One region of the Alishewanella maricola genome, then DNA from elsewhere that is predicted to be linked to it. Evidence: predicted binding sites of a transcription regulator. Region 1 holds the regulator's gene; each other region holds the start of a gene.
What was found. Region 1 encodes sigma-54, which starts transcription at its own class of promoters, with help from an activator protein. Its sites were predicted from a motif close to GTTGGCACGNNNNTNGNNT; they were not measured.
Positions count from the first base shown of each region.

Region 2: the regulator sigma-54 is predicted to act here: its motif matches at 3,062-3,080, upstream of fliE (flagellar hook-basal body complex protein FliE).
Region 3: the regulator sigma-54 is predicted to act here: its motif matches at 2,024-2,042, upstream of JAO78_RS13030 (flagellar basal body rod protein FlgF).

Region 1 covers NZ_JAEINI020000001.1:59,317-64,664, forward strand. Annotated here, with positions in the region: gene JAO78_RS00275 (Na+/H+ antiporter subunit E) at 1-74, shown strand, start outside; gene JAO78_RS00280 (K+/H+ antiporter subunit F) at 68-337, shown strand; gene JAO78_RS00285 (Na+/H+ antiporter subunit G) at 346-729, shown strand; gene JAO78_RS00290 (HPr family phosphocarrier protein) at 765-1,040, opposite strand; gene rapZ (RNase adapter RapZ) at 1,030-1,887, opposite strand; gene ptsN (PTS IIA-like nitrogen regulatory protein PtsN) at 1,884-2,357, opposite strand; gene hpf (ribosome hibernation promoting factor) at 2,364-2,651, opposite strand; gene JAO78_RS00310 (RNA polymerase factor sigma-54) at 2,677-4,164, opposite strand; gene lptB (LPS export ABC transporter ATP-binding protein) at 4,213-4,935, opposite strand; gene lptA (lipopolysaccharide transport periplasmic protein LptA) at 4,932-5,348, opposite strand, start outside.
Region 2 covers NZ_JAEINI020000010.1:41,015-46,362, forward strand. Annotated here, with positions in the region: gene JAO78_RS13160 (sigma-54 dependent transcriptional regulator) at 1-326, shown strand, start outside; gene JAO78_RS13165 (sensor histidine kinase) at 474-1,589, shown strand; gene JAO78_RS13170 (sigma-54-dependent transcriptional regulator) at 1,594-2,952, shown strand; gene fliE (flagellar hook-basal body complex protein FliE) at 3,127-3,465, shown strand; gene fliF (flagellar basal-body MS-ring/collar protein FliF) at 3,494-5,203, shown strand; gene fliG (flagellar motor switch protein FliG) at 5,196-5,348, shown strand, end outside.
Region 3 covers NZ_JAEINI020000010.1:8,465-13,812, forward strand. Annotated here, with positions in the region: gene JAO78_RS13020 (flagellar hook assembly protein FlgD) at 1-635, shown strand, start outside; gene flgE (flagellar hook protein FlgE) at 662-1,954, shown strand; gene JAO78_RS13030 (flagellar basal body rod protein FlgF) at 2,106-2,852, shown strand; gene flgG (flagellar basal-body rod protein FlgG) at 2,937-3,725, shown strand; gene flgH (flagellar basal body L-ring protein FlgH) at 3,740-4,411, shown strand; gene JAO78_RS13045 (flagellar basal body P-ring protein FlgI) at 4,421-5,348, shown strand, end outside.

The DNA of each region.
Region 1 (5,348 bases):
AAGATGAAGCAGAGCTGATTGCTTCAATCAAATCGCGCTATGAAGCCCCGCTAAAGGAGATCTTTCAATGTTAGAGAATGTTATCTTTTTAGTCTTTGGTATGATCAGTTTGGCTTTGATACTTAACCTATGGCGTTTAGTACGTGGCCCAAGCTTGCCAGATCGCATCCTAGCGCTCGATACCATGTATATCAATAGCATTGCCCTGATCATCTTATATGGCCTGCTGATGGGCACCTCATTGTATTTTGAAGCCGCGTTATTAATTGCCATGTTAGGTTTTGTCAGCACGGTGGCCGTGTGTAAGTTTTTATTACGTGGCGATATCATCGAATAGGAGAGACTATGCAAAATTGGATGGAATGGGTAATTGCCTTCTTTTTATTACTCGGAGGCAGCTTTGTGTTAATTGGTTCGATTGGTTTAACGCGGATGCCCGATTTTTTTATGCGCTTACATGGGCCAACAAAGGCGACCACCTTGGGTATGGGCGGTATTTTGTTAGGTTCGATGCTATTTTTTAGTGCGGCACCCGGTGAGATCAGCGTGCATGAATTGTTGATTACTATCTTCTTATTGATCACCGCGCCAATCAGTGCACATATGCTCATTAAAGCTGCCCTGCATCATCAGACTGAGGCGATTGCGCGGACTACAGGTGAGCAAGAACTCAAGCGAGGGCAATTACAAAACAGCAGCCGCTCGCATATTAAGTCGAATTTACCCTAAAAAACCTAACAATAGCGTAAAGCACAAGCTTTACGCTATTCCCCAAAACCGGTATTAATTAATAAAGTAATCGCGTCTAATGCTTCAGCAGCGTCAGGGCCTTCGGTGGTCACTGTAAGGGTTTTACCTTTACTACTGGCCATCATCAGCAGGGCCAGTACGCTGCCGGCATCTGCTGTTTTACCATCTTCTTGCACTAATTCTACTTTGGCATCAAATTGCTGGCTTAACTGCACTAGCTTGGTGGCGGCACGTGCGTGTAGGCCTAGGGCATTAATAATCGTGACTGTTGCAGCTAACTTATCGGCCATGATGTCTGACTAATTCCCGATGGCGAATTTGTACATCTTCGCGTTGGCTGCGGTAGGTTTCGGCTAGGCTTTGTGCGATATACACTGAACGATGCTGGCCACCGGTGCAACCAATCGCTATCGTTAAGTAGCTGCGATTGTTACGTTCGAGATGAGGTAACCAGCTGGCGATAAAGGTATTGATCTGCCACGTATATTTTGCAACCACGTCTTGTGAGGCGAGGTAATCTTTAACTGGTTGATCTAAACCTGTGAGCGGTTTCAGATCCGGCTCCCAATGTGGGTTGGGTAAAAACCGCGCATCGAACACAAAATCGGCATCCTTTGGAATACCATATTTAAAACCAAAGGACTCAAAGAGTATCACTAAACGGCCGGTCTTTTGGCCTAAGATCCGCTCACGTAATTGCTCGGCCAGTTGATGCACATTCAGCTCAGTGGTATCGATATATAAATCGGCGCGGCTAGAGATAGGATCTAATAACTGTTGTTCACGTGAAATGGCTTCATCGAGCGACATCGCTTGATGGGATAACGGATGTAAGCGACGCGTTTCGCTAAAGCGTTTAATTAGCGTGGTGTGATCCGCATCCAAATATAAAATCGTCAGTTCCAGCTTGCGCGGCAGATATGACAAAATGTCTGATAACTCATCGGGATCACTGGGTAGGTTACGTACATCAATACTCACGGCAACGCGTTCGTATTGGCCCATTACTGCAGTAGCTAGGGTCGGTAATAGATTAACCGGGAGATTATCGACGCAGTAATAGCCGAGATCTTCCATGACTCTCAGAGCAACCGATTTGCCAGAGCCTGAGCGACCACTGACGACGAGTAGTTTCATGACTCACCTGTTTTTTGGCTATAGTCGAGTAGTAGCTGATACAGTTGTTCATCTGACTCGACATGGCGGATTTTTTTGGTTAAGTCTTTCTGACTCAACAATTTGGCAATACCGGATAACGTACTTAGGTGCGTTTGGCATTGCTCAGTGGGTATTAAAATAGCGCAAAAAATATCGACGGCTTGGTTATCTATCGCATCAAACGCGATAGGGTCTTTACTGACCACAAACACCAAAATCGGTTGAGTTACGCAGTCAAGTTTGCCGTGAGGAATGGCGATACCGCCACCGATGCCGGTTGAACCGAGTTTTTCACGGGTCATTAAGGCTTCAAGAATGGTGTATTCAGATAGTTCGGGAAGCTGCTGGTGAGCCAGTTCGGCGATATATTCGAGGATACGTTTTTTACTGTTAAATAGAACTGCACTTTTCGTGCAGTTCTCCGCTAACATTGCGTTTAAATTCATAATAATGTCTTAGTGTCGTGACAGTTTTTCTTTGTGTTTAATGACCTGCCGATCGAGTTTGTCTATTAACTGGTCAATCGCAGCATACATGTTTTCGTTCTCAGACACCGCAAACACTTCGCCACCGGTGAGATGGATTTTAGCTTCGGCAATCTGTTGTAATTTTTCCACGTTTAAGATGACATGTACATTATTAATGTTCTCGAAATGACGCTCTAGCTTAGCAAATTTATTCTCGACATAATCTTTTAAGGCTTCGGTAATTTCGACGTGACGGCCTGTTAAATTGATTTGCATAGACTCTTCCTTTTAGTTAAGACACTTACAGCAGGGTCTTTCGTTGATTTGACGGCGGAATAAACAACGATTCGCGGTATTTAGCGATAGTTCGCCTAGCCACGTTTATCCCTTGTTCTAACAAAATCTCCGCCATTTTACTGTCACTTAGCGGTTTTGCCGGATTTTCTGCCGCCACCAATTTTTTAATAAAAGCACGAATGGCAGTGGAAGAACATTCACCACCACTCTCTGTACTAACATGACTGGAGAAAAAGAACTTAAGTTCAAAAATTCCACGTGGTGTATGCATATATTTATGAGTGGTGACGCGTGAGATAGTCGACTCATGCATACCGACCATTTCTGCAACATCATTCAATACCATCGGTTTCATGGCTTCTTCACCATGCTCAAAAAAGGCTTGTTGTTGCTGCACAATGCAATTGGCTACTTTGAGTAAAGTATCGTTTCGGCTTTCTAAGCTCTTTAAAAACCATTTAGCTTCTTGCAAGTGCGAACGAATAAATTGCGTATCAGCGGTATTTTTAGCGGTTTTGCTCATCGCCGCATATTGCTGATTGATTCGTATTTTGGGCATAGCGTCAGCGTTTAATTCGACTTGCCAGCGACCTTTTACTTTTGTCACCGTGACATCAGGAATAACATATTGCTGCTCTTGTTTAATCACATCAGCACCAGGCCGTGGATTTAAACTGTGGATCAACTGCATGACTTCCTTTAACTCTTCTTCTTTGAGTTTAGTCACGCGCATCAAAGAACGAAAGTCTCTATTCGCTAAAAATTCGGTATAGTTGCTAATAATGAGTTTTGCATCATTTAAATAGGGGGTAGTTGGCTCAAACTGCCGTAACTGCACCAGTAAACACTCTTGCACCGAGCGCGCGCCAACCCCGACCGGATCAAATAATTGAATGCGTTTAATCACGGCTTCAACTTCGTCGGCCTCGACCTCGTTAGATTGCAGTGAGTCGAGTATCTCTTCGCAGCTGATACTTAAAAAACCATTGTCATCGATGGCTTCAATAATGATCTCAGCAATAGCCCGGTCGATTTCAGAAAAGGGCGTGAGTTGCATTTGCCAACGTAAATAATCTTGCAGGGTATCGCTGGTTTCACCCTGATACACCATATCGTCATCAGGCATGTTGCCACTGCTAACAGGGGCGGCACTGACTAAATCATCCCAGTTATTATCTAGCGGTAAATCTTCTTGGATGTTTTGTTGATTCAGATCATCGCTGGTATCGCGATCGGCTGCGTCTTTTTGCTCTGAGTTTTTGTTGCGTGGATCGTCAAGGGTATCGCGATTGATATTGCCAAGACTGTGATCAACCTCATCTGGCTGACGTTCGAAATCATCATCGCCTTCGAGTAACGGGTTCGCGTCTAACGCTTCCTGTATTTCTTGCTGTAGCTCAATGGTGGACAACTGTAATAGGCGTATCGCCTGTTGCAGTTGTGGCGTCATGGTAAGCTGTTGTCCTAGGCGGAGTTGCAAAGAGGGCTTCATGTACCTGTAATTCTCTCCTGAATGCGCAGTTGCGTTCTATCTTCTTTACTATAGCCTGAATTGCTCACCTAGGTATACATCACGCACCTGCTGATTTGCTAGAACATCTTGCGGAGAACCGGCTGCAATCAGTTCGCCATGACTGACAATATAAGCGATTTCACAAACATCTAACGTTTCACGCACATTATGGTCAGTAATGAGAACACCAATGCCACGTTGGGCGAGGTGTTGAATGATTTTTTTGATATCAAGTACTGAAATCGGGTCAACGCCAGCGAACGGTTCGTCTAATAAAATAAAAGCGGGATCAGCGGCTAATGCTCGCGCGATCTCAACCCGACGACGCTCGCCACCAGATAACGCCATCCCTAAACTGTTGCGGATATGGCCGATATGAAATTCTTCTAATAAATCATCGGCAATTTCAGCGCGGCGTTGCGTGCTTAAATCTTTGCGGGTTTGCAAAATGGCCAATAAGTTTTCATGCACAGTCAATTTACGAAAAATCGAGCTTTCTTGCGGTAAATAACCAATGCCGGCGCGGGCACGTTGGTGGATCGGAGCAAAAGTAATATCTTGCTCGTTGAGGGTAATGGTGCCTTTATCCGAGGGAACTAAGCCAACAATCATGTAAAAGGTTGTCGTTTTACCTGCACCGTTAGGGCCCAATAAACCGACGATTTGCCCTGCATTGACCTCTAAGCTGACATCTTTCACTACCTGCCGGCTTTTATAGCTTTTGGCGAGGTGCGAGACCACTAACTTCATGGATTGTCCTTGTTTTCTGGGGTGAAAATCGTGGTAACGCGACGATTTTGCTCACCTTCAGCACTTAATTGTTGTAATTCAATGTTGTAACGGATCACGGCACCGCGTACTAAGCTACCGCTTTGCATCACTTCGGCATTACCCGATAACGTTAAAATTCGGCTGGCACGGTCAAATCGGATCTCATTCGCTTGAGCGGTTACAGGACGATCACCTTGCAGTGTTTGTGAATAGGTCGCCGGTGAGCCTGTTGTAATAAACACCTCTTTACCTTTACCAGCACTGGCGTCGACTTCAAGTTTGTCTGCTTTGATCAACATGGACCCCTGACGTACGACAACGTTATCGGCATAACTGGCAATGCTGTCAATTAATGAGGCTAAGGTTTTATCTGCATCGACCGAGATGGGCTG
Region 2 (5,348 bases), on a different contig from region 1:
TTGAATCTTATCAGCCGGTGTATCCAGAAGCGTTACAAGAGCGTGATCTGTTAAATGCGTTATTTCAAAGCGATGACAGCAGCGACAGTGAGGAGGCCGCCGGTTTTGAGACAGTTGCGACATTTACCTCTGTTATCACTCAAGATACCTTGCCGGAAGAAGGCTTAGATTTAAAAGAGTTTCTCGCTGAATTAGAAATTCGTTTTATTTCCCAAGCACTAGAGCGCCACGATTTTGTAGTGGCACGGGCAGCCGATATTTTAGGTTTGCGCCGCACCACCTTGGTTGAAAAAATGCGTAAATATAATCTAGGTAAAGAAGAGTAACTCTGTAGCACTTTGAGCCTGCTGTCAGATTGTTGACGCATAAAGCTGTTTAAACTCAATGATTTAATCATGGCACATTCTCTGCATTGCTCCTGTTAAGATCCGCCAACTGCTTCGCCGTTGGCCCTTAGCAGCAGGAGCCACTCTATGTCAGTATTAACCGCAACCAGCCACTTGAATGAAGTATCAAGTGCGACTGTGCATCCTTTGATCGCGCCAGCAAAAAGCAGTGCGCGCTCGCAAGAGCAGCGGTTAAAACACATTCTGCAATGCTTACCCTCTGGCGTGGTGTTGCTTGATGGTTGGGGGCGCGTGATTGAAGTGAATCATGTCGCGGTAGAGATGCTTGGCGAGCCTTTGCTCGGTGAATCATGGCTTAATGTGATTAACCGCTGCTTTCGACCTCGCAGTGATGATGGCCTAGAAGTGTCATTAACGGATGGCCGGCGCGTAAAACTGCAAATCAGTGCTTTAACGCCAGACTCTGGGCAGCTTATTGTGTTGACCGATCTCACCGAAACGCGTGAGCTGCAAAATCGTTTAAGTCATCTGCAGCGTTTATCCACACTGGGTAAAATGATGGCGACGCTCGCGCATCAAATTCGCACCCCTTTATCTTCTGCCATGCTGTATGCAGAGAATTTACGTAGCCCAAAACTGCCTAATCAATCACGTGAACAATTCCAAGATAAGTTACTGGCGCGCTTGCACGATTTAGAGCAGCAGGTGAACGATATGCTGTTATTTGCGCGCTCAGGTACGGCACAAGCCGTGGCTAGCATAACATTACAGAAATTGATGGACGAGCTGGAATTGCGCAGTGAAGCTTTGCTTAGCCATCATCATGCCACTCTTAAGATCAGTTTAACATCACCGCAATTATCCTTACTAGGCAATAAAAACAGCTTGGTAGAAGCCTTATTAAACTTATTGCATAACAGCTTACAAGCCGCAGGCGATAACGCGCAATTGTGCTTAGCGCAGCAAATCGGCAAGGCAGGGCAGTTAACTTGGCAATTTAGTGATAATGGCCCGGGTATTCCCCCAGCCGTGCAAGCGCAGATGTTTGAGCCGTTTTATAGCAATAAAGCCGGTGGCAGTGGTTTAGGTTTAGCGGTGGTGCAAGCGGTGGTGCATAGCCATCAGGGTAGTATTCATTATGTTGATTTAGCAGCAAGGCCAGAGGGCGCGTTAAGTGGCGCCTGTTTTGAGATCAGCTTACCTATTCATCATAGTGCCTCAGCTGCTAAGACTAAGGAGTAATGCCATGTCAGATCTGAAAATATTAATTGTGGAAGATGATGCCGGTTTACGTGAAGCCTTAATCGATACACTGAGTTTGGCCAACTATCAGGTGCTCAGTGCCGCCAGTGCCGAAGAAGCCTTGCTGCTATTAAAAAAACAAAGTGTGCAGCTGGTGATCAGTGACGTGCAAATGGGCTCGGTATCCGGTTTAACCTTGTTAAAAACCTTACGCGAACAATTTCCGCAATTACCCGTACTGATGATGACGGCCTATGCCACTGTGCAAGATGCGGTTGAGGCGATTCGTTTAGGGGCGATTGATTATTTATCGAAACCGTTTTCACCTGAGGTGCTGGTCAGTACGGTAGCGCGTTATGTGGTCGCTGAGCCAACAGACAGCTTTACGCCGATTGCCGCGGCCGAGCAGAGCAAAGCCTTGTTACAATTGGCCGAGCGGGTGGCGCATTCTGAAGCCAGTGTGATGATCTTAGGCCCCAGTGGCTCGGGAAAAGAAGTGCTGGCACGGTATATTCATCAACAATCAGCCCGTGCAGCTGAGCCTTTTATCGCCATTAACTGCGCAGCGATCCCCGAAAATATGTTGGAATCTACCCTATTTGGTTACGAAAAGGGTGCATTTACCGGCGCGGTGGCGGCGTGTCCGGGTAAATTTGAACAAGCACAAGGCGGTACCATCCTGCTGGATGAAATTACTGAAATGCCGATGAATTTGCAGGTTAAACTCTTACGAGTGCTACAAGAGCGCGAAGTAGAGCGGTTGGGCAGTCGTAAGACTATTAAGTTGGATGTACGCATTTTAGCTACCAGTAATCGAGAGCTTGCTCAAGCGGTAGCCGATGGCCTGTTTCGTGAAGATTTGTATTATCGTTTAAATGTCTTTCCGTTAAGTTGGCCTGCATTAGCCCAGCGCCCGGAAGATATTGTGCCATTGGCGGAGCATTTATTGCGCCGGCATTGCCATAAACAACAACGGCCAACCTGCCAGTTGAGTAAAGCGGCTAAGCAGCGTTTAACCCAGCACAGCTGGCCAGGGAATGTGCGCGAGCTCGATAATGTGATCCAACGTGCTTTAATTTTACAAGGCGGAATTGAGATTGCGGCGGCTGATATTTTATTAGAAGTGCCGGGTTCACTGGGGCAAAGTGCCGTGCCACGCGTGCAAGGTCTTAGTGCGACTATGGCAGATACCACTGATTTTAAAACTGAAATTCATGAGCAAGAGCATAAGCTTATTCTCGCCACGCTACAGGCTTGTGCTTTTAAACGCAAAGACGTGGCCGAAAAACTCGGTATCAGTGATCGCACCTTGCGTTACAAATTAGCGCGGATGCGCGAGTCAGGTATTGATATTCCGGCTTAAGCTAGCCTCATACGTCATTTCACTACAAAGCCTTACGCTGCTTGGCAACGAATGCCGATGCTGCGTAAGGCTATCTTGTTATAACCCCTGTTTTCACTGTGTTTGGCGAGTTGGCACAACTTCTGCTTAGTCTGTTATATCCTCGTAAATAACAAAATTTTGACAGGCAGCATTATGGAAATTAAAGGTCAGGCGTTATATGCCCAAATGCAAAGCATGGCAACCCAAGCACGTGCTTTGCCCTTCGAAGCCGATCCAAGCATGGCGGTGCAGCCGACAAACAGCAGCCAGTCAGATTTTTCTACCTTGTTTAAAAACGCGCTAGGCAGTGTTAATGAAATACAGCAACAAGCTGGTGCAATGCGAAATGCCGTTGAATTGGGCGATCCAAAGGTGTCATTGGCGCAAGCCATGATTGCATCACAAAAATCCTCTTTGGCTTTCGAAGCGACCGTGCAAGTTCGTAATAAAGTGGTCGAAGCCTATAAAGAAATTATGTCGATGCCGGTCTAATTAGACAGACAGCGCAAGCAGGAGAAGTATGGTGGCAGATAATCAATCGACAGAACTGGCGTTAACCAACACCGATTTTAGTAATGACAATCAAGCGCAAAACAAGGCGGGCTTTTTAAGTTCCCTGGGTGGAAGTGGTGATTTGCTAAGACAGGTGACGTTGATCGTGGCGTTAACTATTTGTTTGGGCATCGCCATCTTGATTATCCTGTGGGCTAAAACCCCTGAAATGCGGCCACTAGGCACTTACAACACGCAGGAGCTTATCCAAACGCTCGATCATTTAGACGCGCAAAAAGTGAAATACAAATTAGAAGGTAACGTTATTTTAGTGCCTGAAGATTCTTTACAAGATGTGCGCTTAGGTTTGTCTCGTGCAGGTTTAAACCAAGAACCGTCATTGGGTACCGAGTTTTTGTTACAAGACAGCGGTTTTGGGGTGAGTCAACGTTTAGAAATGGAACGGCTAAAACACAGCCGTGAGCAACAGCTAGCGAGAACTATTGAAGAGCTTCAAAGTATTGCCAGAGCTCGGGTACTACTGGCTATTCCTAAAGAAAACGTGTTTGCTCGACAACAATCCTTACCGTCCGCCACGGTCTTAGTCACTGCACGTGGCGGCCGAGTGATCCGCGATAGTGAAGTTGATGCGATTGTCGATTTAGTTGCCTCAGCCGTACAAAGTTTAGAGCCAAGTCGTGTCACCGTTACCGATCAAAATGGCCGTTTACTAAATAGCGGTTCTCAAAGTGGCAGTTCAGCCCGCAATCGTCGTGAATTAGAAATGCAACGTAGTCGTGAAGATGAGTATCGTCAGAAAGTTGATTCCATCTTATTACCGGTATTGGGCATGGGAAATTATACTGCGCAAGTGGATTTAATGATGGACTTTACCGCTGTTGAGCAAACCCAAAAACGCTATAACCCAGATTTACCGGCAATTCGCAGCGAAATGGTGATTGAAGAAAACAGCGTTGGCGGCGGCAGTGGCGGTATTCCTGGCGCGTTGTCCAATCAACCGCCTATGCCTTCGGCAATTCCTGAACAAGCTACTGGGGGCAGTTCACAAGCGGTGATCCCGGGGCGCAATAGTCGTGAATCTACTCGTAACTTTGAGCTTGATACTACAATTAGCCATACCACTCAGCAAAGTGGTGTTATACGTCGCTTAAGTGTGTCGGTTGCGGTCGATTATAAACAAGGCGTCCCTCAAGACGACGGCACCCTTGGCCCCGCCACTCCGATGGCGCAAGCAGAATTAGAGAATATTCGCCGTTTATTACAAGGTGGCGTTGGCTTTGATGTTCAGCGCGGCGATACTATTGAAGTGATTTCGGTGCCTTTCGTTCGTGAACAAGTCGAAGCATTATCTGATGTGCCGATTTATGAACAAGATTGGTTCTTGCAAGTCGTTAAGTTGGTGATGGGTGGTTTGGTTATCATTGTGCTGCTACTCTTTATTGTGCTGCCAATGCTGAAAAAACTCATGAACCCAACTGAAACCGTTGATACTTATGATGAACAAGCTATGACAAATGGTTTAGATCTGGGTAATGATGACGATATAGCTGTGGCACAATTTGATGAGAAGTCAGTCGGATTTGCCCCAGATGGCACCCTGATGTTACCCGATTTACATGGTGACGAAGATTTATTAAGAGCGGTGCGTGCCTTAGTGGCAAACGAACCAGAGCTGTCCTCATTGGTAGTTAAGAATTGGTTATCTGAAGATGAATGAGAAAAAAGAAGTTAAAATCTTTGATGTCAATAAGTTAGATGGTGTCGAAAAGGCCGCTATCTTATTACTGAGTTTGTCAGAAGAAGACGCCGCGCAAATTCTTAAGCATTTAGAGCCGAAGCAGGTACAGCGGGTTGGTATGGCG
Region 3 (5,348 bases), on a different contig from region 1:
CTGAGAAAAAAGTTGCCGATAAAAACAATGGTGCTTTAACGCAGTCAGATTTTTTTGCTTTGCTAACTCAGCAGTTAGCTTATCAAGACCCGACCAAGCCGGTAGAAAATGATCAAATGATCGCACAGATGACTAACTTTACCATGGCCGATGGTATCACCAAGCTTAATGATAACTTTAGTAGCTTGGCGCAAAGCATGTCGTCTAATCAAGCCTTGCAAGCCTCATCACTAGTAGGGCGTAGCGTGCTGACACAATCTGAACAATTGGTTTTCACCGGTGAGTCGCTCTCGCGTGGCCAAATAAACCTTGAACAACCAGCTGATAATATGAAAGTGATTATCACTAAGCCTAACGGTGAGTTAGTTTCTACATTTAATGTTGATCAACCGCAATTGGGTAAAAATGAGTTTGCTTGGGATGGTACTAACCAAGCGGGTGAAACCGTTGCGGCTGGGCTTTATAACATCAGCGTTGAAGTTAGCGCCAGAGGCAAAACGGAAAATGTCCCAGTACAAGTGTATACCCCCGTTTCTAGTGTCAGTATGGGCAACAACGGTAATGGCATCACGCTGAATTTGTTAGGCATCGGAGCGGTAAAACTGGCCGATGTGTTAGAAGTTTCTTATGGTTAATACAACCGCTTAAGGTGAGGTAACATATGAGTTTTAATATAGCATTAAGCGGTATCGCCGCTGCACAAAAAGATTTAGATACCACAGCAAATAACATCGCTAACGTTAATACTACAGGTTTTAAAGAGTCTCGAGCTGAATTTGCCGATGTTTATGCATCTTCGGTATTTCAAGCCGGTAGAACTAAAGTGGGTGATGGGGTCAGAACATCATCAGTTGCACAGCAGTTTCAACAAGGGTCGTTATTGTTCACTAATAACTCATTAGATTTAGCGGTGACGGGAGACGGTTTTTTTGTGACTGCCTCTGAAGTGGGCTCTCGAGATTATGCTTACACCCGGTCCGGTGCGTTTAAGCTCGATGCAAATAACTTTTTAGTGAACAACAATGGTGCCTTTTTGCAGGGTTACCCTGTGGATTCCGATTCAGGTACAACTAGCTCTGTCAGTTTAAGTACAACTGGGCCAATTCAGATCCCCACTACTGCAGGTGCGCCCAGTGCCACACGTGATGTGTTTGTTAGTATGAACTTAGACGCACGTTCATTGCCACCAACCATTACAGCGTTTGATCCAACTGATCGAGCCAGTTATAACAGCACCACCTCAACAACGATTTATGATAGCTTAGGGCAGGCACATATTCTCAGTGTGTATTTTGTAAGAACAGCACCTTTGGCGAATAATACCTGGGATGTGTATACCACATTCAATGGAACTCTTGTTCCCTCGGCTACCTCACAATTAGTTTTTAAGTCAGATGGAACACCAGGTGAAAATACAGGTGACTTTGATGATATTACCATTTCGCCTCTTGATTTAAATGGCTTGTTAAATAATGGCGCTAATTTTGGCCTTATTGGTGATTTTGGTATCCGTTTTCGCGATGAAGCAGGTACCCGAAAGCCAACTCAATATGCATCAGCTTTTGAAGTGGGCTCACTAAGTCAGAATGGTACTACAGTCGGTCGTTTAACTGGGCTGGATATTGATGTTGGCGGCAGGATTATGGCGTCTTACTCTAACGGCGATCAACAATTTTTATCGCAAGTATCGATGGTGCGTTTTGCCAATCCGCAAGGCTTAAGCCAAGCGGGAGCAACGTCTTGGAAAGCCAGTTTAGCGTCTGGCGAGCCGTTAGCTGGTGAACCTAACACCGGTACCTTTGGTAGTATTCAAAGCTCCGCGTTAGAGCAGTCAAACGTAAACCTTACAACGGAGCTAGTTGATCTAATCAGCGCGCAGCGTAACTTCCAGGCCAATTCTCGGGCGTTGGAAGTTAACAGTACGCTTCAACAAACCATCTTACAGATCCGGTAAACGCTTTGTCATTCAAATCAAGCCACCTACGGGTGGCTTTTTTTTAATCAAAAAATCCTGTTTTATCAAGCTGGCACTCTTATTGCTTAAATATATTAAGTTGATGAAAAGTTTCGTTAAGTAAAAACAGCAAGTCCCTGCGAGGTTTACTATGGATCGTCTGTTATATATCGCCATGAGCGGTGCCAAAGAGAACATGAATGGCATCAGCGTACGAGCAAATAACTTGGCAAATGCCGGCACAGTGGGTTTTAAAGCCGATTTTGAGCAAGCGCGAGCCATGCAAGCCTTTGGTGAAGGCTTACCCACCCGGGTGTTTTCGTTAACAGAGAGCCCAGGTCAAAACTTTGACAGTGGCGCGATGATTATTACTGAACGTGAATTAGACGTTGCTATTCAAGGTAACGGTTGGTTTGCTGTGCAAGATAAAGAGGGTAAAGAAGCCTACACCCGAGCGGGTAATTTACAGATTAGTGCCAGTGGCATGCTAATGACCGCCAGCGGTTTACCGGTGATGGGGGATGCGGGGCCGCTGCAACTCCCTGTGCCGTTAGCGAAGATGGAAATCGGCGCTGACGGCACCGTGATTGCGAGAGCGCAGGGTGCCCCGGCGAATGCGCTAGAAGAAGTAGGGCGAATTAAGCTAGTACAACCGGAATATGCCGATATTGTGAAAGGTAACGATGGCTTGTTTCGACGTAAAGATGGTCAGGATGCCGAGGCTAGTGCGAATGTCAATTTGCTTAGCGGTGCCTATGAGGGCAGTAATGTCAATGCGGTTGGCGAAATGACCACGATGATCAGCTTACAGCGCCAGTTTGAATTACAAGTGAAAATGATGAAGCAAGCTGAGCAAATGGATCAACAGCAAAATCAATTGCTGCGAATTGTAGGTTAAGGCTTTTTCTTTTTACCGTGTTACTTCAGCCAGCAGCAGCTTGCTTAGCACTTAGTTAATAGGGCGTAAGCCCAGGAGGTATAAATGCATCCAGCATTGTGGATCAGCAAAACAGGGTTAGACGCGAAACAGCGTGATATCTCGGTTATTTCTAACAACTTGGCGAACGCCAGTACAGTGGGCTTTAAAAAGAGCCGTGCTGTATTTGAAGATTTGCTGTATCAAAACATTAATCAGCCAGGCGGGCGTTCTTCACAAAATTCTGAATTACCTAACGGTTTAATGATAGGTGCCGGTACAAAGGTAGTTGCGACGCAAAAAAGCTTTACTCAAGGCAATATGATCACTACAGAGAACAGTTTGGATCTGATGATCCAAGGCCATGGCTTTTTTGAAGTGTTAATGCCTGATGGCACTATTTCTTATAGTCGTAATGGCCAATTCACGGTTGATGGTGACGGTAATGTTGTGACCTCTGGTGCAGGGTATCAGGTGCAGCCCAATATTGTGGTGCCGCCAGATGCCACTAATATCATGGTGTCGCAAGATGGCGAGATCTCCGCTCGTTTAGCCGGGCAGGTTGAGAATGCGGTATTAGGTCAGTTAACCGTCACTAACTTTATTAATCCGGCCGGTTTAGAGCCGATTGGCCAAAACTTATTCAGCCAAACGCCAGCCAGCGGCGATCCGGTGCAAGGCATTCCAGGATTAGAAGGACTGGGGATTATTGTGCAGGGCGCGCTAGAAACCTCTAATGTCAATGTCACAGAAGAGTTGGTTAGCTTAATTGAAAGTCAACGCGTGTATGAAATGAACTCTAAAGTCATTTCTACCGTGGATCAGATGCTTGGTTTTGTTATTCAACAGTTATAAGGCAGGTACAGCTAATGCGTAATGTCCTATTGATACTGATGGTCAGCAGTTTAACCGCCTGTTCTTCTATGCAAGAAGCGCAGCCAAACGATCCGTATTTTGCTCCCTTGCCGCCAGAGTCGGCGCCGCGGCCAGTGGTAAAAAACGGTTCGTTGTTTATGCAAAGCCATTCTAATAGCTTGTATTCCGATAACAAAGCACGGCATGAAGGTGACATTATTACGGTTGTGCTTCGTGAGAAAACCCAAGCGTCGAAAAAAGCCAAAACGGAAACGGCTAAAGACAGCAACATTGCTTTTGACCCGATTAATTTTGCCGGAAGCAATGTGTCGGTTGGCGGTAATGTGTTGCAGTTTGGCGCGGGCAGTAGCCAAGACTTTAAAGGCGACGCCAAAGCCGATCAGAGCAATAGCTTAGTCGGCGATATCTCGGTCAATGTGTTGCAGGTCATGTCGAACGGTAACTTAGTGATCCGCGGTGAAAAATGGCTGACATTAAATACCGGTAAAGAATATATCCGTTTAACGGGGGTTATTCGGCCACAAGATGTCGATGTGAATAACACGGTAGAGTCGACCAAGATTGCCAATGCACGTATCGAATACAGCGGCACGGGTGCACATCATGGCGGGCAATCACCAGGCTGGTTAACCCAGTTTTTTAATGGTCCATTCTGGCCATTCTAGGAGCAGTATATGCGGTTTCTGATCATGCTCGGCTTATTATCTACGCTAGTTTGTAGCAATCTTGTTCAGGCTGCGCGTATTAAAGATGTCACCGATATTGAAGGGGTGCGTAGTAACCAATTGGTTGGTTATGGGTTGGTGGTCGGCTTACCCGGTACTGGCGAGCAAAGCCCTTTTACCGAACAAAGCTTCCGCACCATGCTGGCTAATTTTGGGATTAACCTACCAGCGGGTTCGCGCACACAAATAAAAAATGTGGCAGCAGTGGCCATTCATGCCGAGTTACCGGCGTTTGCCAAGCCCGGGCAAACTATTGATATTACGGTATCATCCGTAGGTAGCGCGAAAAGTTTGCGTGGCGGTACTTTATTACAAACCTTTTTAACCGGCTTAGATGGCAATGTTTACGCAGTAGCGCAGGGCAGTTTAATTGTCAGTGGCTTAGGTGCTGAAGGTTTAGATGGTTCGCGTATTTTAGTGAACACACCCACCGTGGGCCGCATTCCAAACGGTGCTGTAGTAGAGCGTGAAGTAGAGTCTCCTTTTGCTAAAGGCGATTTTATTACGTTTAACTTAAAGCGCCCAGACTTTACTACTGCAAAAAGATTGGCTGAAGTAATTAATGGTTTTATGGGCCCAGAAACTGCCTTTTCATTAGATGCCTCTTCGGTACAGGTTAGAGCGCCGCGCGATATTAGCCAGCGCGTAAGTTACTTGTCGGTATTAGAAAACTTGACCTTTCAACCTGCAGATCAATCTGCCAAAATTATTATCAATTCTCGTACTGGCACCATCGTCATTGGTAAAGATGTGCGTTTGTTCCCTGCTGCTGTTACTCATGGTGGCTTAACGGTTACCATCGCTGAAAACCCACAGGTGGTTCAACCTAATGCGTTAGCCGGTGGTGAAACGGCCGTGGTACAAAACAGCATTATTG